One region of the Paenibacillus sp. alder61 genome, then DNA from elsewhere that is predicted to be linked to it. Evidence: riboswitches for the same ligand, from Rfam matches in the RefSeq annotation. Region 1 holds a riboswitch; each other region holds the start of a gene.

What was found. Region 1 has a riboswitch for cobalamin ahead of LBW89_RS15235 (ABC transporter substrate-binding protein). Riboswitches for the same ligand answer to the same signal wherever they lie in the genome.
Region 2: linked by a shared signal. The riboswitch ahead of metE (5-methyltetrahydropteroyltriglutamate--homocysteine S-methyltransferase) and the one ahead of LBW89_RS15235 (ABC transporter substrate-binding protein) in region 1 are both predicted to bind cobalamin.
Region 3: linked by a shared signal. The riboswitch ahead of LBW89_RS05730 (anaerobic ribonucleoside triphosphate reductase) and the one ahead of LBW89_RS15235 (ABC transporter substrate-binding protein) in region 1 are both predicted to bind cobalamin.

What each region holds. Positions count from the first base shown of each region.
Region 1 is NZ_JAIUDG010000013.1:81,881-91,963, reverse strand. Features, by position in the region: gene LBW89_RS15260 (MsnO8 family LLM class oxidoreductase) at 1-792, shown strand, start outside; gene LBW89_RS15255 (serine hydrolase domain-containing protein) at 1,250-2,821, opposite strand; gene LBW89_RS15250 (putative DNA modification/repair radical SAM protein) at 3,061-4,365, shown strand; gene LBW89_RS15245 (TIGR03915 family putative DNA repair protein) at 4,362-5,165, shown strand; gene LBW89_RS15240 (TRM11 family SAM-dependent methyltransferase) at 5,411-6,235, shown strand; cobalamin riboswitch at 6,364-6,570, shown strand; gene LBW89_RS15235 (ABC transporter substrate-binding protein) at 6,773-7,783, shown strand; gene LBW89_RS15230 (FecCD family ABC transporter permease) at 7,780-8,826, shown strand; gene LBW89_RS15225 (ABC transporter ATP-binding protein) at 8,823-9,617, shown strand; gene cobT (nicotinate-nucleotide--dimethylbenzimidazole phosphoribosyltransferase) at 9,710-10,083, shown strand, end outside.
Region 2 is NZ_JAIUDG010000031.1:48,066-58,148, forward strand. Features, by position in the region: gene LBW89_RS25040 (putative RNA methyltransferase) at 259-1,149, shown strand; gene LBW89_RS25045 (metal-dependent hydrolase) at 1,127-1,627, opposite strand; gene LBW89_RS25050 (FMN-dependent NADH-azoreductase) at 1,767-2,393, opposite strand; gene metE (5-methyltetrahydropteroyltriglutamate--homocysteine S-methyltransferase) at 2,499-4,793, opposite strand; cobalamin riboswitch at 4,950-5,151, opposite strand; gene LBW89_RS25060 (helix-turn-helix transcriptional regulator) at 5,225-5,587, opposite strand; gene LBW89_RS27785 (NTP transferase domain-containing protein) at 6,171-7,556, opposite strand; gene LBW89_RS25070 (SIS domain-containing protein) at 7,568-8,290, opposite strand; gene LBW89_RS25075 (ROK family protein) at 8,306-9,298, opposite strand; gene LBW89_RS25080 (APC family permease) at 9,270-10,083, opposite strand, start outside.
Region 3 is NZ_JAIUDG010000004.1:180,254-190,336, reverse strand. Features, by position in the region: gene LBW89_RS05755 (glycoside hydrolase family 43 protein) at 1-928, opposite strand, end outside; gene LBW89_RS05750 (polysaccharide deacetylase family protein) at 1,149-1,892, opposite strand; gene LBW89_RS05745 (oligosaccharide flippase family protein) at 1,919-3,406, opposite strand; tRNA gene LBW89_RS05740 (tRNA-Thr) at 3,770-3,841, opposite strand; gene LBW89_RS05735 (MTH1187 family thiamine-binding protein) at 3,953-4,261, opposite strand; cobalamin riboswitch at 4,804-5,048, shown strand; gene LBW89_RS05730 (anaerobic ribonucleoside triphosphate reductase) at 5,219-7,210, shown strand; gene nrdG (anaerobic ribonucleoside-triphosphate reductase activating protein) at 7,207-7,737, shown strand; gene LBW89_RS05720 (ribonucleoside-diphosphate reductase subunit alpha) at 7,937-10,083, shown strand, end outside.

The sequences.
Region 1 (10,083 bases):
GCGGCGGAGCATCATAATATGGACGGTCTGGCCTGTCCGTCCCCGGAGGTTCTGCTCGCCCATATCGGCGCGTTGACGACCCGGATCAAGCTCGGCTCCGGGGCGCTGCTGCTGCCGCACTACGCTCCGCTGAAAGCGGCGGAGTGGTTCCGGATGCTGGCCGCGCTATATCCCGGGCGCATCGATCTGGGCCTGGGCCGGGCGCCCGGCGGCGATGCGCATACGGCGATGGCGCTTAGCGGCAATTTTTTGCAGCATGTGGCCCGGTATCGCCAGTCGGCGGCGGAACTTCTGGCACTGCTGGGGGATAGCTACACCTATGAGGACCGGCCGGTGGCAGCGCGTCCTGTTCCAGAGCGGCAGCCGGACGTATGGATGCTGGGAACGAACGTCAAAAGCGCCGGCTATGCGGCGGAACTCGGAACGGGGTACGTTTTCGGCCAGTTTATGAGCGAAAGCGACGGAATCGAAACGCTGCGCGTATACCGGAAGGAGTTTCGGCCCTCTGCTCTGCGGACGGAACCGGAAGCGATCGTGGCGGTTCAAGCGCTCTGCGCTCCCACGGAACGGGAGGCTCGCACGATGGCGGACCGGATGGAGGCCGAGCTGGTTGCCCGGGGAGGGCAGCCTCCCCGGGAGCGGCTGGTCGGAACCCCCGAGCAGTTGGCTGAGCGCCTGTCCGAGTTCCGGCGGATATACGAGAATGAGGAATTTTTGATCGTAACGGCGGCGCCGGATTATGAGGCCAGGCTCCATTCGTACCGTCTTTTGTCAGAAATCAATCTGTTGTAAATCAGGAGTCTTTCGAAAAACGGCCCGCCGACGGACGCCGTCTAGAACGCAGTCCCGCGTCCGCCGATGTCCAAATCGTTTTTAACCCACGGCGAGATCAAAAGGCCCAAGGGCTAGGGGCCTAGCACAATTCCAACACTTATTCCACTCCAAAAGATGCAAATCTGCAGGTATTTTTGCTGATTTATGGGGGGATTCGAAAAAAGATGTAAATCTGCAGACATTTCTAGCGATTTTAGAAAAAGGGAGCCTGTTTGGCCAAAAATTGCTGCAGATTTGCAGGAATTTTGAATTTTTTATTCCAAACCAGAAAAAAACATGCAGATATGCAGGAATTCTATGTTAGCAAGGTTGTCTATGGTTCACGTTAACTAGCGCACTGCCAGTCCCGGTTTCTCACACCGGGGAGAGACCCGCTTCCGGCGGACGCTCCGCTTTCTTTGGGGTGATTTGGATATCACCGTAACGAGGCTGCGTCAGCCTTTTTTTGCATTTTTGCGGGGAGCTTCGGAAATAAGCCGAAAACGAGCAGGCTGGCAAGCCAGGCGAAAACGGCGAGGGCGATGTTTTTCAGCCCGCTCTGCAGCCCGATGATGCTCCAGCGGTAGGCGCCAAGGTATAGCAGGACGCCCGGAACGATCAGAACAATCAGCCGGATCAGTAATCGTACACAAGGCGGTTTGGGATGATTGAGCAAAAACACGCGGCGGCCGCTGCGGATGCGCAGGGCGGCGAGCAGAAGATAAATCCCCAGACCGGCCGCAAGCCCATAAGCCACCCATTGATGCAAGGTCCTTGATTGAGCCAGCGCGACCGCTCCTTCCGGCAGTGCCCCGGTTTCAAACCGGATCCAGGCATGATACACATCCTGCCGCAAATCGATGCCGTTTTCGCTGTTGGTCAGGATGACCAAGCCGTTTTGGGACTCGGGGATAAAGCCGTAGAAGGCGTGCCAGCCCCGGTTGTCGCCCGGGTGGTAGAGAAGGGTGGTGCCGTCCGGCAGGCTACGGGAAAATATACCGAGTCCGTTTTCGCCCAAAACCGGTGTCTGCATCTCCCCGACCAGGTCGGGAGCTAGAACACCCCGCCCCAAGGGGATTCCTCCGGTCTTCGAGGTGTCCAGGCTCGCCTGCATGAGCTTTATCAAGTCTCCGGCGGTGGTGATCAACCCTGCGGCAGCCCGTTCAGTGAATCGGTAGTCGGGCAGTTCTTGTCCGAAATATCCGTAGGCTTTGGTCAGGGAGACTCTATCTTCTTTGCTTAGGCCGAAGCTGCTGGAGTTCATCCCCAGCGGGAGCAAAACCTGCTTTTCCATATAATCTTCGAACGGCTGCCCCGATACCTCTTCAATCACCATTTGAAGGATCGTATAGCCTGCCCCCGAATAGGCCGCTTCCGTGCCGGGAGTAAAGGCGAATTTTACGGGTTCGTTCAACATGCCTGCCCCCGCGAGGGATTGCTCGGGCGTGGGAAGCTCCCGGCCCGGCTCGACGCCCAGATAACCGGGATGGGGTGCAAGGCCTGCCGTATGGCTTAACAGCCGCCGGATCGTCACCTCCTCCGAAATGGTCTCCACACCTGGAATCGACCGGTTCCCCAAATGTTTGCCGACCGGGTCGTCCAACGATAGTTTCCCCTCTTCCGCCAGCCTCAAGATCCCCCAGGCGGTAACGCTTTTGGATATGGAGCCCGCCTGAAAGCGCGACGCTGCGTCCAGCTTATGGCCCGCCTTTTTATCCGCATATCCGTATTGCACCACGTAGCCGATTTTTCCATGCTCAAGAACGCCGATGGAAACGCCCGGCACCCCGTACTTTTTTTGCAATAGCGGAACCTGTTCGTCCAAGTAACGCCTGAACTCGGAGACGTTGTTTTTCTTCCCCGCGAGCCCCGAATCGGCCGGATTGGCCGCGGCGGTCGATGCGGCGTTTGCCATGGGGAAAAAGGCGCTTATTCCAGCACTCATCAGGAGAACCGGCAGCAAAGTTTTTTGGAGGATTCTGGCGGCGACCCCCGTTTGTCTGGTCATACGAATTCCACTCCCATCAGTTCAATCGCTCTTTAGTAGTGCTCAATCCTTCATGGATCTATCTCAACGACGCTTATACAGCTTTGAAGTATAGGCCGCATTACGTTTTCTTCCCATCGATTTGCCTTTAAAGGATCTTAAAGAAACCTTACACTTTTCTTACAAGAATTATGGAATATTTTGTATTTACAAGAACAAATGTTCGTATTATAATGATTCCAAAAGGAGAGATCGCTTTAATGGATGTACTGGAGAAGCTTACGATCTTGACGGATTCCGCCAAATACGATGCTTCCTGTTCCTCCAGCGGAGGGGAGAGAGCGGGCCAAGACGGTAAGTTGGGGAGCGCCGTTGCGTCGGGAATCTGCCACAGCTTTGCCGCCGATGGGCGTTGCATCTCTTTGTTGAAAGTTCTGATGACCAACAGTTGTATATTCGATTGCAAATACTGCGTTAATCGCCGTTCCAACGATACCCGCAGGGCGATGTTCACGCCGGAAGAGCTTGCGCAGCTTACGATGAACTTTTACCGCCGGAACTATATCGAGGGATTATTTTTAAGCTCGGGGATCGTCAAGAGTCCGGATTATACTACGGAACGATTAATCCGGGTGCTGGAACTGCTGCGGAATCAATATGGATTCTCGGGTTATATTCATGTGAAGGCCATCCCCGGAAGTGATCCCGAACTGGTGAACAGGCTGGGACTGCTTGCCGACCGGATGAGCGTAAACATTGAGCTTCCGTCCCGGGACAGCTTACGGCAGCTTGCGCCGGATAAGAGCAAGGAGACGATCCTTCGGCCGATGGCGGCGATTCGGGAGGGCATCCGCGAGAACAGTACGGATTTGGTGAAGTATCGGCATGCGCCGAAGTTTGTGCCGGGAGGACAGAGCACACAGTTGATCGTAGGAGCTTCGCCGGACAGCGATCTGAAGATTTTGACGCTGACCGAGGCGCTGTATCGCAAATACGAGTTGAAGCGGGTGTATTATTCCGCTTACACGCCGGTGGTGGAACATTCGCTGCTTCCGGCGCTGGACAGCAAGCCGCCGCTTCTGCGGGAGCATCGGCTCTACCAGGCGGACTGGCTGCTGCGGTTTTACGGATTCGAAGCCCATGAACTGCTGGATGAAAGAACACCGAACTTCAATCCGTTTATGGATCCCAAGTGCCATTGGGCTGTCAACCATATCGACCGGTTCCCCGTGGAGATCAATCAGGCCCCGTACGAATCATTGCTGCGGGTCCCGGGAATCGGCGTGCGAAGCGCCAAGAGGATCGTTACGGCGCGGCGAGCGGGAAGTTTGGACTTTGCCGGATTAAAGAAGCTGGGGGTCGTGCTGAAGCGAGCGCAATATTTTATTACCTGCTCCGGCAGGCGTCTTGAAGGGTTGAAAGTGAATGAAAGCACAATCCTGCGATCCCTGTTGTCCAAGAAGGAAATCTCTTTGTATCTGCCTAAGCCCCAGGTGGAGCAGCTTACGCTGTTCAGCGACGAAGAACTCGCGGCGGGCAAGGGGGCGGAAGTGATTGCGACATGAGTTGGACCCGCCAATCCGCTTACGTTTACGACGGCAGTTTTGACGGTTTTCTCAGCTGTGTGTTTGAAAGCTATGACCGTAAAGAAGAGGCGGTGGACATACGGCCGGGTGACGATTGTCTTTATACCCTGTTCGATGCGGTATGGGTCGAGACCGATTTGGTGAAGGCTTCCAGAGTCTACAAGGGAATCGGCGCCAAAATCGGTCCGGACGCGCAGGAACTGATCCGCTGCGGCTTTCTTACTTGCGTGGCCGATAAGGAGTTGCTGCTGTACCGTTTTTTGAGGCTTGGCTTTCAATATGGACGTACGGTTATGAATATGCTGACGGAGGATACGGTCCACCGGCTGCGGAAGGCGGTAAAGCATTTAAAGACGGAAAGTCACGCTTATTTGGGATTCGTTCGGTTCTCGGATTATGGCGATATTCTTGTCGCAATTATCGAGCCCAAGAATCAGGTGCTGCCGCTGCTGGCCTCCCATTTCTGCGATCGGTACCGGAGGGAATCGTTTCTGATTTATGACAAGACTCATGGACAAGCATTGATGCAGAAGCAGGAGGGTCCGCTTACAGAACGGGTGGGACTTTTTCGTCTGGACGAGCTTGTATTGCCCGAGCCGAGCCAAGAGGAGATGTCATACCGGAGACTGTGGAAGCAATTTTATGATACGGTGGCGATCCGGGAAAGAAATAATCCCCGGGCCAGGCTTTCCCATATGCCCCAACGTTACTGGGCACAGTTAACGGAAATGCAGCAGAGCCATCGATCGGCGGCCCCCTCCCCGAAGCGTTTACGGTAAGCCGCGATCTTCTGGTACAATGGTTCAGAGGATGTAAGGCCTGTATGGCTTAGCCTTGCCTTACGTGGGCCAAATTGCCCCAAGCGAGAGCAATGTGAAGAAGGAGACGGAACGTGGATTGGTATCGGAATTCTCAAAGTAGTTACAATTACATCTACCCCTATGCGTGCCACGAGAACGAGAGAGAATTGTGCAGGCTTGAGCTTCGCAGCTTGTTTGGGCAAGAGCCCGGAGCACATTCCTTTATGGAAAGCAAAACCGCTATCGGAGCGAGCCGGAGCCCTTTCATTTCCATGGAAATGAGGGTGTTGGCCAGAAGCGGCTCGCTCGAGGAGGTTTTATCCCTTGCGGAGAAACTTGACTTGAAGGGGAAGACCTTCAAAGTCAAATATCTCAAAAACGGTACGCCTCGCAGTTACGAAGACCAGCGCCGCTTGGAGAGAACGGTCGGGGCTCATATTCGGGGCACGGCCGAGATGAGGCAGCCGGACGTCCTGTTCGGTCTGTTGCATGACGGGGAGTCGTGGAGACTTGGCATATGCGAGCCGGCGGATCCTGTTTGGCAGAGGCATAAACATAAGCCCCGGAATTATTCTACAGGGCTTTCCGCCACCCTGGCCCGAAGTCTGGTAAATATCGCCGTTCCCGTTGTCTCCGGGTTCCGTGCGGTCGATCCCTGCTGCGGGATGGGCAATGTACTGATCGAGGCCCTATCGATGAGGATCGACATTGTGGGACGGGATATCAATCCGCTGGCGATCCGCGGCGCGAGGGTCAACCTGGCCCATTTCGGATATCATCATGAAGAACTTGTCGGCATCGGGAATATGCATGAAATTGACGATCGCTTTGACGCGGCGATTCTGGATATGCCTTACAATTTATGTTCCGTTCTTCCTTTGGAGGAGAAACGTGCGATGCTGTTGAGCCTGCGCCGGTTCAGCGACACTTCGGTGGTCGTATCGTCGGAAGAACTGGAGCCGGAATTGCGCCGGGCGGGGTTTCAAATTCAGGGCTTTGCCAAAGTAACGAAGGGCTCTTTTGTGCGAAGCGTTTGGGTGTGCAGCTGAGCGTCAGCGCTCTTCCCGGGCAAAATGAATATTTGGCGAAACCGTATCACGGGACGGTTTCTTTCGTATTGTAAGTTCTCGGCTTTTCCCCTATAATCCAAAAGAGATAGATCGCCTGGATTCAAGCGAATACGGAAATACCCGTCGGTCCCGAAGCCCGCAAGTTTGCGAGCCAAGGGTTAAAAGGGAAGCCGGTGAAACTCCGGCACGGTCCCGCCACTGTATACAGGGACGCGCCCAAGCATGCCACTGTCGTACGCCACAGTATGATGGGAAGGCCGGGCGTTCGTCGGAACCTGGAAGTCAGGAGACCTGCCACGGGAAGGATAGACGGTCCTTCGAGGAAAGGATAACGTTCTGCTTAGAGGAGTGATCCCAGCGTTCCGGCACCGGAATATGACGACGGTCTCCCCTATAACTTTGTAGACGTAACCCATCCGCTAGGATGGGTTTTTCTTCATGAAGAGACATCGGAGTTGAGTTGCTGCTCACCAGGCAGGCTATTCTAGAATTACAGACACAGAAGGAGAGAAAGAGATGAAAAAGTGGACTAAGATCTGGGGGATCTGGCTTCTGGCCATTCTGTTGCTCGTCACTGCAGGCTGCGGGGCGAACGGTAAAAATGCCGCGGAGGGCGCCAAAGAGGGACAAGCCCAGCAGCAGGAGACGCCGAAGGATACGTCGAACGCAGCGGACCAGGAAAGCCTTAAAACGACTTATCCGCTGACCGTAAAAGACGGTTACGGCACGGAGTTTACGTTCGAATCGGCGCCGCAGCGCATCGTGTCGCTGGCCCCGTCGGAAACCGAAGGGCTGTTTGCCCTGGGACTGGATGAGCAGGTTGTCGGCGTTTCCGACAATGACGATTATCCGGAAGCCGTAAAAGACAAGCCGAGAATGGGCGGTTTCCAGGTTAATGTGGAAGCGGTCGTTGCGGCTCAGCCGGACCTCGTTCTGGCGGGGAGCCTGGTTGGTGATGAAACGGTGAAAAGCCTGAGTGATCTCGGTTTGAAAGTGTTCCGTTCCAACGCAAAAACGATGGAAGAGGTCATGGCGAACATCCGGTTGGTCGGTCAAATTACGGATCGCCAGAAGGAAGCCGGCGAGGTTACCGGCCAAATGCAGGCCGAGTTGGATAAGGTCAAGGAAGCGGTAGGCAAGCTGCCGGCCGATCAGAAGAAGAAGGTCTATATCGAATTCTCGCCGGGCTGGACGGTCGGCAAGGGTGAATTTATGGATGAAATGATTACGCTGGCCGGCGGAGAAAATGTCGCTTCCGACCTTACCGGTTGGAACGAAATTAACGAAGAGAACATTATCAAAGCGAATCCGGATGTTATTCTTTACGCCAAAAGCGTGGTTGACGAGAATAACCGGACGCTCGCCGATATTATCAAGAGCCGCGGAGGCTGGGACCAGATCACCGCGGTCAAGGAAGGCCGCATTATCGGGTTGGACGACAACCTGCTGAGCCGTCCCGGTCCACGTGTGACCAAAGGGCTTATCGATGTGGCTAACGCGATTTACCCGGATTTGATTCAGCCGTGAGGAACAAACTGGCAGGCTACGGATTTATAGGCCTCGGGCTGCTGATTCTTACCCTGCTGGTCTGTGTGGGATTCGGCTCCGTCAAAATGCCGGTCCTTGAGATCGCGAAGATCCTGCTGCATCGCCTTCCGGGCATGGGCCATTGGATTGAGCCGACCTGGGATACGGCTTCGGAGCAAATTGTGATGCAAGTCCGGCTGCCTCGCGTGCTTCTCGGCCTTCTGGTCGGGGCGTCGCTGGCGGTTGCGGGCGCTGCCTTTCAGGGCGTGCTGCGCAATCCGCTCGCCGATCCGTTCACCCTCGGGGTTTCCTCCGGCTCTGCCGTGGGCGCGGCCGTATTGATTTTTTTCGGCTGGCAGTTTTCGCTTATCGGCGTGTTTACCCTGCCTGTCGTCGCTTTTCTCACCGGGGCGGCTACGTTATGGATCGTCATGTGGCTGGCCCGGGAAAACGGCAAAATACCGATTGAAAGCCTGATCCTGTCCGGTGTGGTCATGCAGTCCTTTCTGGGTGCCGTCGTCTCGTTCCTGACGGCGATGTCCAAGGAGACCGTGAACCAGATCATGTACTGGACCATGGGCAGCTTGAGTCTGAGGGGATGGTCCTATACGGCCATCCTGCTTCCATATTTGGCGCTGGGCGGGTTGTTTCTGTGGAGCCGGGCCCGTTCGTTGAACCTGTTTGCCTTGGGAGAACGGCAGGCGGCCCATTCCGGATTAAACGTGGAGGGAACCAAACTGCTCATCCTCCTCGTCGCTACGCTTATGACGGCGGCAGCGGTATCCGTGTCGGGAGTCATCGGGTTTGTGGGCCTCGTCGTTCCCCATATGATCCGGCTGATCACCGGACCGGACTATCGCCTGATTATCCCGCTCTCCGCGATCGGAGGCGGCATTTTCATGATGTGGAGCGACCTGGCGGCCCGTTCGCTGCTCGCGCCCACGGAAATTCCGCTCGGGGTTGTAACGGCTTTTGTCGGAGCGCCGTTTTTCGCTTATTTGCTGTATCGTAAAAAAAGAGCAAGGGAGAAGGAACTGTCATGATCCAGGTTAAGGAGGTCACCAAGTGCTACGGGAAATTTAAAGCCTTGCAGGACATTGACTGGAGCATTGCGCCCGGGGAGTTTTGGGGCGTGATCGGCCCGAACGGCAGCGGGAAAAGCACGTTGCTCAGCCTGCTCTCCGGCGTCGAAGCGCCCGATCGGGGAGAAATCTCCTTGGCCGGGCGCTCTTTGTCCTCCTACGGGCGAAAAGATCTGTCCCGGAAGCTGGCGGTGCTGCAGCAGGACGGGCTTCCTCCGATCGCCTACACGGTCCGTGAAGTCATCGAGATGGGCAGGTTTGCTTATCAGGACTGGCGTGGCCGGGAAAAACAGGGCGGGGCGGAAGAACTGCTTCAGCGGATCATGAAGAGAATGGAGCTTGAGGAACTGGCGCATCGACCGCTCAGCAATCTGAGCGGGGGACAAAGGCAGCGGGCCGCTCTGGCCAAAGTGATGGCACAGCAGCCGGAGATCGTCCTGCTCGATGAGCCGACCACTTACCTGGATATCCGCTATCAAATGCAGTTTATGGATCTCATCGCCGGTTGGCAGCGGGAGGAGGGCTTGACGGTCGTTTCCGTGATGCACGATTTAAACCTGGCATCACTTTACTGCGACCGTCTGCTCGTGCTGAACGGCGGGCGCATTGCCGGTCAGGGAGCTCCGGGCGACATTCTCGTGCCGGAAACCCTGGAAAGTGTGTTTCATGTGAAGTCTTACCGTATTCCACATCCCGATTCGGGAGCCCCGCAACTGCTGCTCCGAAAAGCGGAGAACATCGTGCCGCGTTGATCCGGACTCGGCGCGCTCTCCCTCATAAAGTCTGCGGATAAAATCAATAAAGAAGACAATCAATCTAAGGTTATTCAAGGAGGCGTTTTCCGATGCTTCAAAGCGTTAAGGAGATAGCTCGTTCGATTTCCGCACTGGACGCCAAGGCGGCCGCCGCAGCCCAACTGCACTTGGATAGCTTGACCAAGCCACCGGGCAGTTTGGGCAAGCTGGAAAGCGTGGCGATGAAGCTGGCGGGAATCACGGGGCGAGTGGCAACCTCCTTCCCCAAGAGCGCCGTCGTCGTTATGGCAGCCGATCACGGTGTTTGCGCGGAAGGAATCAGCGCGTTTCCCGCCGAGGTTACTCCGCAAATGGTGCGGAATTTCCTTGCCGGCGGCGCGGCGGTCAACGTGCTGGCCCGGCAGGCCGGCGCGGAGGTGATGTGCGTGGATATCGGTGTCGACGCCGATATCGAGCATCCGGA
Region 2 (10,083 bases), on a different contig from region 1:
AGTCAACTTGGGAGAGCTTGCCAAGAAGTTATTTTTGCCGGACATTAAGATTTGTCAGACGGAGCACTAGTGTTATAATAGATGGGGCTAATATGCCATCAATATTATAGAACGGAGATTCGCCATGATCATTCAATTCATTCGTTATCGTCGATAAAAGGTGCAGATCGAACAAGCTGGGTATTTTTGTAAATTATGCCCGGTTTATTTGACTGTGCCTTTTTCGTTCAATTAAACGAATGAATGGGGTGCATATACGTGAGTCCATCGCAAAAGCAGGAGTTAGCCGCAGGACGGCTCTCCGGCCAAGTTTCGCTTCTCCGCTGCCCGGTTTGCCGGGAGCCGCTTCATGTCGCCGGCGGAAAGAGCTTGATCTGTCAACAAAAACATACCTTTGATATATCCAAATACGGCTATGTAAACTTTTTACGAAAACCTATAGAAACCAAATACGGGAACGCCTTGTTTACCTCGCGGGCGGAGGTTAGCCGAAGCGGATGGTTCGCCCCGTTAACCGGTCGCATCTCCGCGATGCTGCTGGAAACTCTGCCGAACCAACGCAGGGGCCTTTCACTTCTTGACGCCGGGTGCGGGGAAGGTTCGCATTTGGCGGCCATCGCCGAGCAAATTTCCGCCTTAAGCGACCAACAGGTGACAGGAGTCGGGCTGGACATTTCCAAAGAAGGCATCGCGCTTGCCGCCAAGCGGCATAGCGGACTTACCTGGTTCGTGGCCAACTTGGCGGAAAGCCCGCTCTCCGACCGCAGCTTCGACGGCGTTCTCAACATCCTCTCCCCATCCAATTACGGGGAGTTTCACCGGGTCCTTACCCAGGGTGGCCTGCTGGTCAAGGTGATTCCCGGTCCCGACTATCTTCGGGAACTGCGGGAACTTCTTCATCCGGGCAGCCGCAAAGAATCCAGCCTAGAGGCCGAAACCCGGCATCGGCTGCAAAACCTCTTCCGGCTGGAGGAGTCCTCCCGCTTGACGTATCGACGTGAGGTTCAACCGCCTTTGCTCGAGCATCTGATCGCCATGACCCCGCTGTCCTGGGGGGCCGATTCCGAAGCTCGCCGCAAGGCCGCCAAGCTGGACCGTCTCACCGTAACCGTCGATCTGATCCTGCTTATAGGACGGAAGCGTAGTTGAGAACCGGATAGATCACAACCGCTGCCCCGAGCAGCAAACGGAAGACGCCTTCGGTGAAAGACCCGGTCTCGATCGCCAGGAATTTGGGAACAAGCCGAAATTTCCGGTTCCAGGGCCAAAGCAGCGCAACACCTTGATCGTTGAACATATCGATCAGGGTGTGGGAAGCGTAAGCAAGAATAAAAGTCCAGAAGAAGAACGCTGGTAAAGCGGACAAAAGACTGCCAAGCGCCAAAATGAACAGAAGCGAGTGCGTCAACGTTCTGTGCTTAACCTTAGCCAATTGGAGAATCCAGGACAAAGGCAGCAGCAGCTTGGCCATCGTCGATCCTTTCTTGTCGATATCCGCCAACGGTCCGGCAAGGCAGCCGATCGTCAGCGCCGCCGCGCCTTCCCAGCTAAACAACGGCTGATGATAATAGGCCAGCACACCTTCGGCGGCAAGCAGACCGGCAAGACTATGGGTTTTCTGCAACATAAAACGAATTCCTCCAAGCTTATCCATGATTGTAAAGTGGATTATACCAAACATATGATCGCATTGTCTCGTCAAAATGAAAAAAAGGCCTATCCGCCGAGATCACATCTCGAGCGGATAGGCCCTTTTCAATGTTAAATTAGAATTTGGCAGCCAGCTCAGCCGCACGTTTCACACCGTCCTGGATAATGGACTCCGCGCGATCGGGGAATTGGTTGTGCCCTTCCACAATTACGGTTTCCGGGTTTTGAATGCCCCAGAAGCCCAGCGTGGTCAGCATGTACTTCATGGACATTTCCGCCGCCGCTGCCGGACCTTCGGAATAAACGCCGCCGCGCGCCTGCAGGAGGGCAACTTTCTTGTCTCCTACCAGACCGACAGGTCCTTGCTCCGTATATTTAAACGTTTTGCCCGCTTGATTCAAATAGAACAGGTAGGTCAGCAGTTGAGCCGGAATCGTGAAGTTCCACAACGGGAAAGCGAAAACGACTTTTTCGGCGTTCAAGAACTGATCCAGGTATGTGTTTGCCAAATCGGCCGCTTTCTGTTCTTCCGGAGTAACCGGCATTCCCTTGCCCAGCTTGAACAATCCGTTCAACATATCGTTGTCGTAGTATGGAAGTTCGGCTTCGAACAAGTTCAGTTCGGTAATCAGATCATCGGGATGCGTCTCACGGTACGTTTTCAGGAAGCTTTCATACAACTTGACCGTTGCCGACTGTTCGGCCGGGCGGTTATTGGCTTTAACAAACAAAACATGTGACATAATGGTTTCCCTCCAAAAAAATATTTAAACTAACTAATATTCTTGTACTATATTTAGTATAGTAACAGAGCAATATCCACTATGTCAAATGTTGTTTGTCATAACTTAATTAACGGGGATGGACGAACCGATCGCTTCCCGGCTGCGCTTGGCGGCCGAAACCATATTTTTCAGCGCCGCTACGGTTTCTTCCCTTCCGCGGGTTTTCAGCCCGCAATCCGGATTGATCCAGAACAGCTTCGGATCAAGCACTTGCAGCGCCCGGCGGACCATCGCCATCATTTCCTCTTCGGAAGGCACCCGCGGACTGTGGATATCATACACTCCAAGCCCGATGCCGAGCGGATAAGTATTCTCTTCGAAGCTCTGAATCAGCTCTCCGTGACTGCGTGACGTCTCGATGGAGATCACGTCGGCATCCAGATCCCGAATCGCATCGATCATGTCGTGGAACTCGCAATAACACATGTGCGTATGAATTTGCGTAGTATCCCGAACTGAAGATGTCGTGATTTTGAACGCTTTTACCGCCCAGTCGATATAGGCCCCACGGTCGGCCGGCTTCAGCGGGAATCCCTCCCGGAGCGCGGGTTCATCGACCTGGATCATCGTAATCCCGGCCTCTTCCAAAGCCTCCACTTCTTTGCGAAGCGCCAGGGCGATCTGATAAGCTACCGTCTCACGCGGTAAGTCGCTGCGGACAAACGACCAATTCAATACCGTGACTGGCCCCGTCAGCATGCCTTTGACCGGTTTCGAGGTCAATGACTGGGCGAATGCGGTCTCCTTGACCGTCATCGGACGGTCGAACTCCACGTCGCCGTAAATGAGCGGGGGCTTCACGCAGCGGGTACCGTAGGATTGGACCCAACCTCCCTTGGTAAACGCAAACCCCGGCAGTTTTTCCCCGAAAAACTCAACCATATCCGTCCGCTCAAACTCTCCGTGAACCAGTACGTCCAGGCCGATGTCCTCTTGAATCCCGATCCAGGTCCGGATCTCCTCCCGGATGAATTCGTCATACCGCTCGGTCGTCCATTCGCCTTTGCGCCACTTTTGGCGGGCCGCGCGCACTTCGGCGGTTTGCGGAAAGCTCCCGATCGTCGTGGTCGGCAGAAGCGGCAGGTTCCATACGCGCTGCTGCTCCGTGTGGCGAATTTCAAACGGGCTGAGCCGTTCGGCCGGCTGCTGCGCGATACGGTTCACCGCCTCCTGGACGTTCTTGCGGCTGCGCGAAGGGTCCGCGTTCAAGCGTTCCAGGGCCTGGCGGCTTTCGGCCAGCAAGGCCGGGTTTTCGCCATGCAGCGCTTGGCGTAAAGCCGCGATTTCCTCCAGCTTCTCTTCCGCAAAGGCCATGGCATCCTTAAGCACCCCAGGCAAACCGTCTTCTCCTTGTGCCGATACCGGTACATGCAAGAGACTGCAGGAAGGCTGTATGATCAGGTCGGAATCGTCCGCCAGCAGCCCGGCGATCTCGTCGATAAAAGCCTGCACGGCCGGCAGATCGGACCGCCAAATGTTGCGGCCGTCCACCACTCCCGCCGCCAGCGTCTTGCCGCCCGGAAAACCATGCTGCCGCAGAGCCTGCAGGTTCCCTTCCCGGCCATGCACGAAATCCAGCCCAATCCCGCGCACCGGGAGAGCGACGATTTCCTCGTAGCGTTCAACGGCGTCAAAATAGGTTTGCAGCAGAATCCGCGCTTGCGGTACCTCCGCCGAAATCGTCCGATAGATATCCTGAAGCAGCGCCAGGTCCTCATCCGATACGAAGGTTACAAGCCCCGGTTCGTCGACTTGGATCCACGCGGCTCCTTCCTGCTCCAGCTCGCGCAAAACGCGGACATACAACGGCAACAATTTTTGGCTCCATTCCCGCAGGTTGCCGGACGCCCCTTTGGACAGCTTCAGGAAAGAGTACAATCCGAGAACGACCGGCTTGCCGTCGATCCCCAACTTCTCTTTGGCTTCACGATAGGCCTGCAGCGGAAGATTGGCCGTAAGCTCAGGTTCCCTGTTCCCGAGCTCGGGGACGATATAATGGTAGTTCGTATTAAACCATTTGGTCATCTCGCTGGCCGCGGCGGTTTTGCTGCCTCTGGCCACCGCATAGTAGGTCTCGAGCGGAACCGGTCCTCCGTCGTATTCGAAACGTTCGGGGACGAGCCCAAACATCACGGCAGTGTCCAATACCTGATCATAATAGGAAAAGTCACCGACCGGGATCCAATCAATCCCTTTATTCTTTTGCAACTTCCAATGCTCGCTGCGGATTTCGGCCAACTGCCGGTGAAGCTCCGCCTCCTCTAGCTTTCCGCTCCAGTACGCCTCGATCGCTTTTTTCCATTCCCGCTGCTTGCCGATTCTGGGGAAACCCAAATTTCCGCTCGTAATTCTACTCATAATATAAAGCCTCCTCAACTAGTCTCTCGATAAATGATAGTAAATGCGTTAACGCGGTAAAATAAAAAAGGCCTTCTCTAGGCTATGCTAAAGAAGACCTTCGTATAGTTGTCCGATGGTTCGAATCTTTAACACCTCCCTATCTCCCGTAGGTACAGCAGTGTTGCCGAAAGAGGCAGGTCTCCTGGCTTCGGAGTTTAGCGCCGACCATGCAGCCTTCCCAGTGTCTTTCCGACACCAGTGGCCATTTCACGCATGGCGGCTCCTCCGTTACAGTGGCGGGACCGCGCCGGCATTTCACCGGTCTTCCCTTTTAAGCTTCAACCGCGGCTGAAGCACCTCTTCCCACATTATGCAATTTTTAAGTATGAACTAAATACTAACGGATGTTACGGCATAATTCAACAGTAATCTTATCGGAATCTACTATATTAATTAAAATTATCCGCTACCGCTTTATTAAGCATACCGATACAGCGGTCGAGATCCGTTTTGACCTGCTTTTTGTAAAGCTTGGCTTTTTCCGCCCCGTCATCGGTAAAATGGTACAGCACGATTTCCTGAAAATCGACGCTGGGATCATTGCCTTTCAAATGCTTGGTCCGGTAAAGAATCCCCTCCTGCACCAATTCGTGAAGGGCCCGGTAAATTTCACTCTGCGGCGGCACATAGCCAAACGGTTTGAACTCTTCTTTTAGTTCCTCCAGCATTTGATAACCGTATCCCCTGCGCTGCTCCACTTTCGTGATCAAAAATAATTTCAAGTAAGCCCGCTGTGCAATCATAAATGCCATAGCCCTCACCCCTGTTTCTTATGACCAATATAACTGAAGTGTAAAATTTGTACAACCGGGGAAGCTGCGCTGTTATTACTGTAGATGTAAGTTTTCAAGGTACGTGGATAGGAACTGTTAAAATCGAAGTTGCTGGATACGTTTAGGTCTGTTTTTCTATTATGAATTTTTCATATATTGAAATTATATAAATAGAAAATCGTCCGGGTTCATAAAAACAGCTTCGTTCAAGTGATTAATATCACAATAGTCGTTCCGATTGCCTTTTTCGTCCTGCATGCCACTTTCTAGCCCACGTCCCTTTTGGGCCTGCTCAAAATGAAAGGGGGCGTCGGCAAACCCGGGGCACCGATCAGGCCAAACGAGAGCTGGGATACAGCTAAAAAGCCATACTAAAAGCGCGGACGCCAACCTGTTTCCTTGGCGATCCGCGCTTTTTGATTTAACATTCTGCCGGTCGCTTCCGCCGGACCTTCCGCTGACCAGTTATCGCTGCAGGTCGCACATGACCTGTCTTCAGTTTAATCCCGATCACCGCCATAAGCGTGATTCTCACAAAAGGCAAAGATCCATCCTGGGGGTGTTACCAGCCATAACGATGAGGGCCCCATGCTTTTTTTACGAGCTGTTGTTGATCCAGGTGAAGCAAGGTGCGCGACGGAACATCCTGCTCCACCAGCACAGCCGGTCCGATCACGCTGTTGGAACCGATTTTGACACCGGGCATATATAGCGACGCGATACCTGTCCTTGTATAGTCGCCAAAATAAACGGCATTTCCGAACTTTTCCGGAAACTCCGTTCTGCCTTGCACCTTCTGCATTTGCGGCAAATCGTCAAAACGCAGTACGCCGATCGTAACCCCGGCCGCGATATCGGTGGAAGTGCCGACAACGCCGAAAACTTCCCCATAGTGAGTAAAGCTCACATTATCAAACGTGATTCCTTCAAATTCGGCGCAATGACCGATACGATTCCGGTTGCCGATAACGCTGAAATCCCCGATTTTACAGTAGTCCGTAATAACGCAGTCGGCGCCGATTACCGAATTGGCGCCTATAATCGCTCCATTCTCGATAATCGTTCCCTTACCGATGACGGCATTTCCTTTAATTTGCACGTTCCTGCCAACAATCACCCCTTCGCCCAGGATAACCTGTCCTTTGATCTCGGCAGACGGATGAATGACGGCGGAATCCGGGATGCTGCTCTCCATGAGAGTTTTAATTTCGTGGTCCAATACAAGATGAGCGGCCTGCAATAAATGCCACGGTTTATCTATATCGATCACGGCGGTTTCTGCGCAATGCGCGGTTACGCGACAACCGGCTTCGATCATGATCTGTAACGACTGCTCAAGCGCCGCTTCCATCGGCGGCATCATACCGACATTCACATGGGTCATAAACCCGGGATTTTGAGTTAGTGCGGATTGCAGAGCCGCCGTTCTGGCTGCATAAACACCCAATAACCGATGATTTACGTAGTGCGGACGCGGATGTCCATAAATCTGCAGCACCTCCTTGTCGCTGACGTTGGCGCAGAACCAATCTTGCGTCCGCTCCTGATCCAGCGGTTTAACCAGAAGATCCGCATCGCTTCCGGAATCGGACGATTGACGAATAAACTTTTGCATTGCCGCTTGCGTCGTAACGATATCCCCGTAAACAATCAGCACCTTTTCGTCAGTAACCATCGGCAGCAACCGTTCCAACGTGTCCGCCGTCCCTTGCGGAGCCGACACCGACACTACTTCTACACCTTCGATTCCGTGGCACAGCGATTTCAAACGCTTGTCGAGATAGTCCGCCGCAACGATAATGCGTTCCATAGACAGACTCTTCAGATGACCGATCATTCGCGAGAGAACAGACTGGCCGGCAACCGGCAAAGCGGCTTTCGGCCAATATTCATTGTAGGGCCATAGCTTGGAGCCCTTTCCAGCAGCAAGTATAATCGCAGTTTTCACTTAACCCGGCCTCACTTTACGTAGGTTTTAAACAATTGATCGTTGTATTGGTCGGCACCATCTAAATTGCTGCTCTTAAAAACGGGCGGCTCGAACCCCGCTTCCACCAATTCATTTAAAATCGTCACCAACAGGGTTTGCGCCAATGCGATGCCGGCAAAGCTGGATGTCGGCCCCGTAGGCGTTTCCAACCCGTTCACGCGGAATGCGGCGTCGCCCTTTTCGGCGCCGTTGTCCAAAATGACATCGGCTAATTCATACAATTTCTTGCCGCTTTGATGGCGCGAAGTGACTTGCGAAGAATGCGACATGCTGGTCATGGCAATAACGGCCGCCCCCATTTCGCGCGCTTTGATGGCCATTTCCACGACGACAGGGTTCCGGCCGGAATTGGAGACGATCATAACCGTATCCTGGTTTCCGACTTCTTTCAGCTTGAGCAGCACCTCGGCATATCCTTCAAGGCGTTCCAGATAAGTGCTCTTATTGGGCTCTTCATGGAGCATCAAACTGGGTTCCAGAATCGCTTTAATTAATGCCAAACCGCCCGCTCTGTTATACAGTTCTTCCGCAATCATATGAGAATGTCCGCTGCCGAAAACGTAAAATCGTCCTCCGGCCAGTATCGACTTTTTCACGATTTGCGCCGCTTGCAGGATATTTTCCTGCTGGTTAAGAACCGCCTCCTTCAAGTGCTCCATCAAGAATTCGCCATAGGTTTGAATTATGTTCATCTTGTTTTTCCTCCATTATATTTTTTTAGTTAAACTCGCAATGAGTCGTTTCGCTCCCCATAACCCGCTCTTATCTCCCAGCTCCGCAGCTTTTACCTGAATTCGGTCCTGCTGAATCTTAAATAAATGTCTGTTCATTTCGGAGGCAATAATCGGAAACAGCACGGCGCTCTGCTGCATCACCCCCCCTCCGAAAATGATGGCTTCAGGGTTTAGCACATGCGCCAAATTGGCTGCTGCAATCCCCAGATATGTTCCTGCATTCCGGATAATGGTCTGACATGCCGAATCCCCTTGTTCGGCCGCTAAAAAAACGGTCTCTGCCGACACCTCATCCATCCGGCCGTTGGACAAACTCGCGACGATATCCGATTTCCCTTGCAAAAGCAGTTGTTTACCTTGCAGCCCGATCGCGGTGCCCGAAGCTATCGCCTCCAAACAACCATAATTTCCGCAGGAGCATAAAGGACCGTTAGGGATTATCGTCATATGCCCGATTTCCCCCGCCAAATCCTGGTGGCCGCGGTACACTTGGCCGTCTATAATCACAGCTCCGCCGATCCCCGTACTTACCGTGATATACACCATTTGCTTCATACCTCGGCCCGCACCGTACCAGGCTTCACCGAGGCCGGCGCAATTCCCGTCGTCGTCGATGTGCACGCTAATTCCGCCGCACTCCGCCCGGAGCCGCTCAGCCACCGGATAGTTGACCCACTTCAGATTTCCGGTAAAATGCACGATTCCTTCTTTCGTGTTTAGCGGCCCCGGCACACTGACGCCGATTCCCGACAAGGTACTGCCGGACAGATTCAATTCCTCTTTAAGCTCGGTAAGAGTGGCGGCGATACGCTTGGTAATATCGTCGGGGCCTTTCAAAGCATCCGTAGAGATGCGTTTCGTCGCTAAAAGAGCGTCGTCGGAAGCAATTCCCGCTATTATTTTTGTGCCTCCGATATCAACCACACCATACAAAACTTCATGCTTCCGGGTTGATTCTTGTATCATTTTTTTTGAATCCTTCAAGTTCATCAGGTCGTTCATCCCCCGCATGGTTCATGATCTTCTCAAGGCGGTCCAGCATGTCTCCGCCCTTCTTTCTCAACAAGAAGCCGCAAATCACTCCGACCGCAATGTAAATTGCGACTAGCAGTAAAATCAGATTATAAGGCCAAGTCGGCAGTGGAAATAAAGTTCCGTAAATCGGCAGCAGCATGAACAATCCGCCGATCCCCGGTGTGATGGCATGAATCCACCAATTAAAATGTAAGGGATCGTGCCTTTTCATAAATCGGTATAACGAAATGGAAGCAATCACATATAAGAGCAAAATAGGCAATGTTCCAAAAGATCCCAGAAAGCCGTAGCCATTTGGATAGGGGCCGAATAAAATGCCGATCGTAAGAGCCAGGATGATCGTACACAGGGATACCGTATGAATTGAATTTTTGGGGGCCGAGAGTTTGGGATCGATTTTGCCGAAAAATTTCGGCAGAACACCGTCGCGTCCCATGGCAAAAATCACTCGCACCGTCGCATTGTTTAGTGCCAAACTTACGGCAAAGGCGCTGAGAATTCCCGCTATATCGACCGCCCAGCGCATGCCCGAGCCGACGTATCTGCTTGCCAGGTCCTCCATCGGGATGGTCGCTGCGGCAAAGTCCGCCCCCTTGCTTGGGCCATAGCCGATGGCCATCGCATAAGTCATAAAGATATAGAAAATGCCGACCCCGATTACCGAGCCCCAGATCGCCTTGGGAATATTTTTACGCGGATTCGACGTTTCTTCGGCA
Region 3 (10,083 bases), on a different contig from region 1:
CCCGGACCGGTTTCTTCGGCCAACGGACCTCCGTCAGTTCGGGCCCTTTCATAACGGGCTCCATCCGACCTTCTTCCCCGACGATCGGCCAGCCGTCCGCCGTCCAAGTGACGGGCGCGAGACAAACCTCCCGCCCCAGATGATGCCGCTTTGGGTAGGAGACGGGCCGGATTCCCAGGAAAACAGCCCACCAGGAACCGTCCTGGATTTGAAGCATGTCCGCATGGCCGGTTGCCTGAATAGGGCTATCCAGGCTTCTGTGCGAAAGAATGGGATTATAAGGGCAGGCTTCGTAAGGCCCGTACGGATCCTTGCTTCTGGCGACGGTCGCCATATGACCGTACTCCGTTCCGCCTTCGGCTATCATCAGATAATAGTACCCGTCTATTTGGTACAAATGAGGAGCTTCGGGGTGCGCCCCGCCGGTTCCCCTCCAAATCAGATGGCTCTCCGTCAACCTGCGCCCTGTCTCCGGGTCGATTTCGCATTGATAAATGCCGCTTCCTTGATCGTCCACCCGGCTTGATTGAAAGTAAACACGGCCGTCCTCATCGAACAGAAGAGAAGGATCGATCCCGTCCTGGGCCACCGGAATCGGATCGGACCATGGACCTTCCGGTGTCATGCTTTTCACATAGAAATTTCCGCAATGCCCCAGATTGGTCGTCACCATATAAAACCAGCCCTTGTGATAACGTAAGGTCGGCGCGTAAATCCCCCCCGAAGTCCACGCCTTTGACAGTGGCAGCTGTTCCTTGGTTGTCAGACAATGGCCGATCTGGCGCCAGTTGACGAGATCCTTGCTGTGAAAAATAGGCACTCCCGGAAAATACTCAAACGTGCTGGTCACCAAATAAAAATCGTCATCCACCCGGCAGATGCTGGGATCGGGGTAAAACCCCGGGATGACGGGATTTGCATACCGCATGAACTTCCACTCCCGTTCTCTTTAAAATTTCGGCCAAACCGCCGGCCTTTTCTCATTTTAGGTCCTGGCTTAAAGTCAAACCTTCACTTTTAGGCCCCTGATCTAGCATGATCCGGACAAGTGCAAGCACCGGGGAGAGCCGTGGAATGTGGGGGCGGTAGGAAATCCCAATAAAAGAAAAAGAGATGAGCAAAACGCTCATCTCCTGCCTCGTACGACCTTATTTGCCAACCTGCCGTGCTCCATCCGAATTAATCAGTTCTGTTACGGTAACTACTCTGAAACCCCTTTTGGTTAATTCGGGTAAAATCTTTTTTAATGCTTGAACCGTTTGCGAATGTCCGTGAACTTGATCATGCATTAACACAATATCGCCGTTTCTTGCATTCTTTAATACTTTGTTGGCAATTGCATTTACGCCCGGTTTGCTCCAATCACGCGTATCTTGATGCCATGACCATAATACAGGCATTAATCCTAATTTTTTGGCCGCTAAAATGACATTATCATTGTAAATTCCTCCGGGTGGCCGAAACAAAGTGCTTTTAAATCCGGTTATTTTCATGATTTCAGTTTCAGTTTGATGAAGCTCTTGTATTACCTCGCTTAATAAGCTTGATTTTTTAAAGTAAACATGGTTATACGTATGATTTGCCAATTCATGACCTTCAGCCACAACCCTTTTGGCAACGTCGGGATACTCGACCACCCTTTTTCCAATCACAAAAAATGTGCATTTTGCATTATATTTTTTTAACTCATCCAAAATTTCAATGGTCTCTTCAGGGTCGGGCCCATCATCAAAAGTTAAAGCGATCAATTTTTGATCCGTCTTGACTTCCCATATAATATCCTTTCTCTCCTCATAATATTGACGATTTTTCTTGATCGGCTCACTAGAAACCGCCCCTGAACCAATAAACAAAGAGGCACTGAAGAACAACAAGATTAAACGATTTTTCATAGGGTCACCTTCTAGATTTTTTCTGTTTAGAACATGTAGCTCATTTTATTCACTTCCTTACACCGCAAAACAAAATAAACCCCGGTTAAAGAGAAGAAGAAAATGCCGCTCATAACAAAATCCATTAAACTGGATAATGTACTGGGCTTCGTTTCAGCCAAAAAAGTACCGATTCCGCCAATGACCAGGAGATCCAGTAGCGCTGAAGGGATCGTCTTGATGAAATTCATTTTGTTTCTAAACACCGTTAAGTTCCAAAGCAGCGAAACCACTTCCATAGTCAATACGCCCGCAGCCGCTCCAATGTAGGCATACCCCGGTATGGCAATGACAAAATAATGAATAATTGTTGAGATGGATATACCTATGGCAAGTCCAGTAAATGGAGTCTTTTTAATATCCTGAGCCCAAAGTATACTGGTGGATACTTCTCGAAAACCGACAATAATAGGAACAACGGATAAATATTTGATTAATTCACTAGGTTTATCTGTATCAAATATGTACACGGATAATTCTTCGGCATAAACGAATAAAAACGAAGTTGAAATTAAACCCCATAGCCAGCTTAATTTCATGGTTATACGCAGCAGTTCTTTAAATTTGTTACCTTCCTTTCGCTGCCACACGGAAGCGATTCTCATGGTTAATGTATAGCTAAGCGCTTCGGTAATAAGCGTTGGGGTGTATACGATGGTGAGGGCCATGCCCGTGATAATGCCAAAAATGGATGTAGCTTCTGCAGAACTGTATCCCGAAGCCATTAACCTGTTAGGGATGATGATCGCATCCAAAAATTCAGAGGCAGGGATTAACAACCGGGTAATGGATATCAAGAACGATGTCTGAACTAACCACTTTACAGGAAAAGAATCTTTTTTTGGGTGCTCGCTTGAAGAGTTCAAGTTATTTTGAGCGATATAAATCGTCACAACTAGTAAGGAGAAAATCATGCTCAAAAAAGTAGCGTACAAACCCTTTCCCAGGGCATTCCCTATTCCGGATGGCAGACAATAATACACAATCAGCAGCATGAAAAAAATTCGAACAGCCTGCTCAATGACTTCCGAGGCGGCTATAATGCCAAACTGTTCGAGTCCCTGCAGATATCCCCGCAGCAACCCCAGCAATGGTGCGATCACAATGGCCAAAGCCATGCTTTTCAATAAACCGCTTAAATCCGAATTCCCAAGCAGCTTGGCGAGCCATGTCGATTCCATAAAAACAATTAGACTGACCACACTGCCTAGAACGATAAAACCAAATAATAAAATTTTTAGGAGCTGCCACCCCTGGCCCGGCTTTTTTGCGGTAATGATCGCCAGAGCGGTAGGCACTCCCCCAAAAAGCATAATTACAAACCCATAAAACGAGTAGGCCATTTGATACAGGCCGATTCCTTCCGCACCAACCATCCTGGCTAAAATGACTCGTCCGATTAAACCGAGTAATTTTACGAAAGCCATCGCGCCAGCTCTTATTGCAGATTGCATCAATAAATGAGGCTTTTCCATGTTCCCCCCGGAATAAAAACGTCATACCTCATTCTTATTACTTTTCAAATTAAGTTATGCTGACAAGCGTGGAGCCTAGTCCCTAATGTGAATAAGTACATATTTGGTTTAACGATCCCCACTATAATTCCACTGTTCGTCGCCAAGTACTAATAATTGGGGTTGTACCTGCGGTTATTTCCCGCTTCCCAGGCTATACCCGCGTAGAAGGTATGTTGTCCAATTTCGAGAACACTATACTGGATACCGGCATTACCCTCAAGGAGGACGAACTCCGACGGAAGGCATCAAAATAATTTCCCGCGCAAAAAAACGCGCCCCCCGAAAACCTCGGAAGACGCGCCGTGTTTGTGTTATGAAAGATGCTGGTGAAGGGAATTGAACCCCCGACCTACGCATTACGAGTGCGTTGCTCTACCCCTGAGCTACACCAGCGGAATCACTTTTATGAAGTGAAACAAAAATTATTATACTCGGTTTTCAAAATATTGCAAGGGCCAATTTTCGGCAAATTTGCGCCTTCAATCGCAGCCCGGCCGCCGCGGGTCAGGATGGGCCGAGTTTATCCTGCACGGACCGGAGCTTCTGCTCGGAGGAGCTCTCTTTGTCCCGGCGGTCGTCGATTTTGACCGAGGTGGAGACGCGCTGTGCTCCGGATTGAAACGGAGCCTCATGGATCGCGCGAATCGCCGCAAAAATTCGATCCAGCGGCCCCTCGATGATCGTGCTCATCGAAGTCAGGGTGTATTGGATTCCTTCCTGCTTCGCTAGAACCTGTTGCAGTTCGGCAACATAAGAACTCAGACTGGTGGAACCTGTACCGATCGGAATAACCGTCACTTCCGCGATCGCCATGTGATCTCCTCCTGTTTTTCCGCTAACCGGATTTTCATTCATTGTAGCAAGTTCGGGGCGTGGAATTCAATCCGCCAAGGACAAAAGGTTACGTTTGCCGGGCGTAAATGAGCAGTTTGGCCGGCTCATAGAACGTCAACGGATTCTAACGGAAACTATAGCGGCTATTTCGGCCAAAACAGCCCATTTATATTTTTAACGGACGCAATAGCAGCTATTTCGTTAAATCCGGGGCCTCCGAGGCTATATTTTCGAAAATAGCAGCTATCATTTCCGTTAAATCTCTGAGCGAGCGATATTATGCAAAATAGCGGCTATTATTTCCGTTACGCACGTTACGCTCAGTTTCCCCTCTCAACCTAGCAAACGCTTACCTCTAGTCCGCCACAATCTTGCCTCAAAATCTACTATATTTTTTTCGTCGCCGAGTCCCCGCATCCTGTTTGCTTTCGACTGTTTTTCAGCTGTTTTTCAACCTTGAATCTAGTTATCCGCCCGTTTACAAACACAATATATTGGGTTATGATGTTACAACAACAACCAAATATAGTGTACAGACGGGTGAACCGGCACAAGAACGATGCCGGGGCTTAATAGGGAAGTGCGGTGCAAATCCGCTGCGGTCCCGCCACTGTAACCGGAAGCTTTTATAGAGTGAGATCCCACCGGATCTCGCTCCCCATAAGCCAGCAACCTCCGGCATTAGGCCACTGCGAACGCTATCGTCCGCGGGAAGGCGCCGGAAGGTCCGGAAGCCAGGAGACCTGCCCGTCTGGATGGCACCCGATAACCCTGCGAGGTACAGGCCAAGGTGTCCGCTTGCCGCCATACATAGAAGTCATTCCGGCGCGCCGCATAGGCGACGTGCTGTTTTCAGAGCGCATCCGGGCATTTTCGACCTCCTTGGGTTGGGAATGCTTTTTTATTTCCAGTTGTGAATCGGAAGGAGATCATATCATGGCACTGCTCAACCATTTCACTACAAATACCGATAACGCCAAGGAAGGCATGCTCGAGGAAGTCATCAAGCTGGGCGAAGAAATCGTGGCCAGCTCCAATTTGGAAGTCCTGCGCGAAAACGCCAATTTGAACGGGGAGAGCTTCTCGGGCAAAATGAGCAAATTCGGCAGCGAGTACGCCAAATGGTACGCCAACCACTTCGTTATGCCTCCGCGGCTCGTTCAAGCGATTCAAGATAATGTGGTCTATGTGCATGACCTCGACCAATACGCCATCGGAACGACGAACTGCATTTTTATCCCGTTCGCCAAACTGCTCCGTGAAGGCTTCAATACCGGCAACGGCAGCGTCAGACCGCCGAACTCGATCATGACCGCGATGGCGCTCGTCGCGATTATTTTCCAGTCGCAGCAAAACAGCCAATACGGCGGCGTCTCCGCCAACATGCTCGACTTTGACCTGGCCCCTTACGTAGCCAAGTCCTTCGCCAAATACTTCCGCAAAGGGCTGGAATATATGGAGGAAGGCGATCCGGCCGCCGATCTCGGCGGTGAAGTGACCATGAGCCGCGACGATCTCCGGGAGCGGTTTCCGAGAGCTTTCAAATACGCCTTAAAAGAAACCGAAAGCGAAACGCTCCAGGGCGCGGAAAGCCTGATTCACAATCTCAACACCATGTCGAGCCGCGCGGGCGGGCAAATCCCGTTCACCAGCATCAACTACGGGACCTGCACATCGCCGGAAGGCCAACTCGTTATCCGCTCGCTGCTGACCGCGACGATGCGGGGACTCGGCAGCGGGGAGACTCCGATTTTTCCGATTCAAATCTTCAAGTGCAAACAGGGTGTCAACCAGAATCCGGGCGAACCGAATTACGAGCTGTTCCTGATGGCGGCCGAATGCTCGGCCAAGCGGCTCTATCCGAACTTCGCCAATCTGGACGCGCCGCTGAACTTGGTACATTACGATCCGCAGAATCCGGATACCGAATTCGCCACCATGGGCTGCCGCACGCGCGTGCTGAGCGACCGGTTCGGCCGGAACCGCCTGTCCGGCAAAGGCAATCTTTCCTTTAATACGCTCAATCTCGTCAAGCTCGGACTGGAGCACGGCATCGCGCTGGGTCGGCGGAAGGAAGCCGATGAGCGCGGGTTCTACCGGGAACTGGACCACTATATGGATATCGCCCTCGAGGGCCTGCTGCACCGCTTCCAAATCCAGTCGGCCCAGAAGGCCAAAGCCTCGGATTTCATGATGCGCGAAGGCGTATGGGAAGGCGGCGAACAGCTCGGCCCGGATGACGCGGTCGGCGACCTGCTGAAGCACGGCAGCCTTTCCATCGGTTTCATCGGACTTGCGGAATGCATGAAGGCGATGTACGGCAAGCACCATGGCGAGGATGAAGCGGTCTACAAAAAAGCTTACGATTTGATCGCCTATATGCGCGACTACTGCGACCGGATGAGCGAAGTCCACAACTTGAACATCACCCTGTTCGCCACGCCGGCGGAGGGGCTGTCCGGGAAGTTCACGAAGCGCGACCGCGCTTTTTACGGCACCGTACCGGGCGTCGTGGAGCGCGAATACTATACGAACTCGTTCCACATCCCGGTGTACTACAAACTGAGCGCCGCCAAAAAAATAGAGCTCGAAGCGCCGTTCCACGGCCTCTGCAACGCCGGGGCGATCTCTTATATCGAATTGAACGGCAACGCCCGCAGCAATCCGGCGGCGTTCCTGAAGATCGTGCAATACGCGCTCTCGCAGCAGGTCAGCTACTTCAGCATCAACCATCCGATCGACCGCTGCTCGGCTTGCGGGTTCGAGGGGATTATCGGCGCGAACTGCCCTTCCTGCGGCAGTCACGAGAACGATGTTCACATCCGCCGCCTGCGCCGCGTCACAGGATATTTGACCGGCGATTTTCAAACCCGCTTCAACGCGGCCAAACAGGCGGAGGTCCGGGATCGGGTCAAGCACGACGCATGAATATTTGCGGCTACTACCCGGAATCCATCAATGAGGGCGAAGGCCTGCGCGCCGCCATCTTTATCAGCGGGTGCCGCCATTACTGCAAAGGCTGCTTCAGCGCGGCCACCTGGAATTTCAATTACGGCGAGCCGCTGACGCCCGAACGGGAGGCGGAGATCATCGCCGATATTGCGAACAACCCGCTGCTGAGCGGAGTAAGCCTGCTGGGCGGCGATCCGTTCTTCTCCGCGGCGGAAGTCGGGGCGTTTATCGACCGGCTCCGCGCCGCGGCCGGAACCGTGCCGATTTGGATTTACAGCGGCTATACCTATGAAGAATTGACCACGCCGGAGCACGCGGAGACCGGGTCGCCCGAATACCGCCTGCTCGAACGGTGCCAAGTGTTGGTAGACGGGCGCTTTGTCGAGGAACTGCGCGACCCCTCCCTGCTCTACCGGGGCAGCTCCAACCAGAGGCTGATCGACATTCCGAAGAGCCTCTCCTCCGGAGAAGCGGTGCTTTGGGAGCCAACTTTCTCTTTCTAGCTTATGAAGTTTCTAGTATAATTTATGGTCTGTGATGCTTTTTATAGACTTGCTCAAAAATAGTACCGACGGCGTCCTCAGCGGACGCCCCTTTTCCCCTGAATATTCTCAATTTGAGAATTAAGATTTGTAGATTTAAGCCTGACGGAGAGATCCGATCCGGGCATCACCCCATGCTCAGAAAGCGAGGAATTTACTCATGCCACTGCTCGTAAATAAACCCAACAACCGCCAGCTCGCGTTTGACAGCGAACGTCTTGGCGTCTATGCCGATCGCATTCTGGACGGACTACATACCTTGGACAAGGAACGTCTTTTGCGCGGCGTCAACGCGAAGCTGAGACGCGACGAAGTCACGGGGGAGGAAATCAGCAATGCGTTCACCATGTCGGCGCTTGAGCTGGTGACGAAGGAAGAACCGGAATGGAAATTCGCGGCCGCACGCGCGCTGCTGACCTCGCTCTACAAAAAAGCGGCCGTCAACCGCCGCTATAAAGCATACCCGGAAGAACCTTACGGATCATTCCACCATCTGATCGTAGAATTGTGCAAAGCCGGCATCTACCGCGAGGAACTGCTGGAGTGCTACACCAAAGAGCAAATTGAAGAATTGGGCGAAACGATCGACCCGTCCCGCGACCTGCTGTTCGACTATATCGGACTGCTGACGCTGGCCGAGCGTTACCTGGCTACCGATTTCGAAGGCCGCACCATGGAGCTTCCACAAGAGCGTTATATGGTCATCGCCATGTACCTGATGCACCAAGAGCCCGCGGAGAAGCGCATGGAACTCGTTAAGGAAGCTTACTGGGCCATGAGCAACATTTATATGACGGCGGCGACGCCGACGATGTCCAATGCGGGCAAAAAAGTGGCCGGCCAGCTGTCCAGCTGCTTTATCGACACGGTGGACGATTCCCTGGAAGGCATCTTCGATTCCAACACCGACGTGGCCCGGCTCAGCAAAATGGGCGGCGGTATCGGCGTCTACCTGGGCAAGGTGCGGGCCCGCGGCTCCGACATCCGCGGTCACAAAAACACCAGCTCCGGCGTCATCCCTTGGATTCGCCAGCTGAACAACACCGCTGTCAGCGTCGATCAGCTCGGTACGCGCAAGGGCGCGATCGCCGTTTACCTCGACGTATTCCATAAAGATATTCTCGCCTTCCTCGATCTTAAGCTGAACAACGGGGATGAGCGGATGCGCGCCCATGACGTGTTCCACGGCGTCTGCCTGCCCGACCTGTTTATGGAGAAGGTTGAAGAGCGCGGCGAATGGAATCTGTTCTGTCCGCATGAAGTGAAGAAAACGATGGGCTGGAAAGACGAGAACGGCCGTCCGCTCGGCCTCGAGGATTTCTACGATGAGGAGTTCGGCAAAGGCTCCTTCCGCGAAAAATACGAAGAGGCCGTCAACCATCCGACGCTTCCGCGGATCACGATGCCGGCGATCGACATCATGAAACGCATTATGAAGTCCCAGCTCGAGACGGGCACACCGTATATGTTCTATCGCGACACCGTCAACCGCGCCAACCCGAACCGGGCGCACGGCATGATCTATTCGTCCAACCTGTGCACGGAGATTATGCAGAATCAGACCCCAACCGTGGTGGAAAAAGAAGAGCTGATCACGAAAGACGGACAAACGCGGATTATCGTCTCCAAAATCCCGGGTGATTTCGTCGTATGTAACTTGAATTCGATCCACCTGGCCCGTGCCGTACCGGCCGGCGTTCTGGACCGCCTCGTGCCGATCCAGACGCGGATGCTCGACAACGTCATCGACATCAACAACATCGAGGTGCTGCAGGCGCAGTACACCAACAGCCAATATCGCGCGATCGGCCTCGGTACGTTCGGGCTTCACCACCTGCTGGCCCTCGAAGGCATCCGCTGGGAGTCCGACGAAGCCGTAGCTTACAACGATGCGCTTTACGAAAAAATCAACTACCTGCTGATTAAATCCAGCATGGAGCTCGCCAAAGAAAAAGGACGCTATCCGAAATTCGCCGGCTCCGACTGGGAAAACGGCAAGTACTTCTCATACCGCGGTTACACGGACGGCTCCCGTGAAGGCAAGTTCGTAACGACGGAGCAATGGAAAGAGCTGGCCGAGCTGGTCCGCGAAAACGGCGTCCGCAACGCCTGGATGTTCGCGATCGCGCCGAACGGTTCGACGTCGATCATCGCCGGTTCCACGGCCAGCATCGATCCGCTGTATGAGCTGCTCTCGTACGAAGAGAAAACGACGTACAAAATCGCCAACCCGGCGCCGGATCTGTCCGAAAAAACGATCTGGTACTACAAGACGGCGTTCATGGTCGACCAGCACGCGTCGATCAA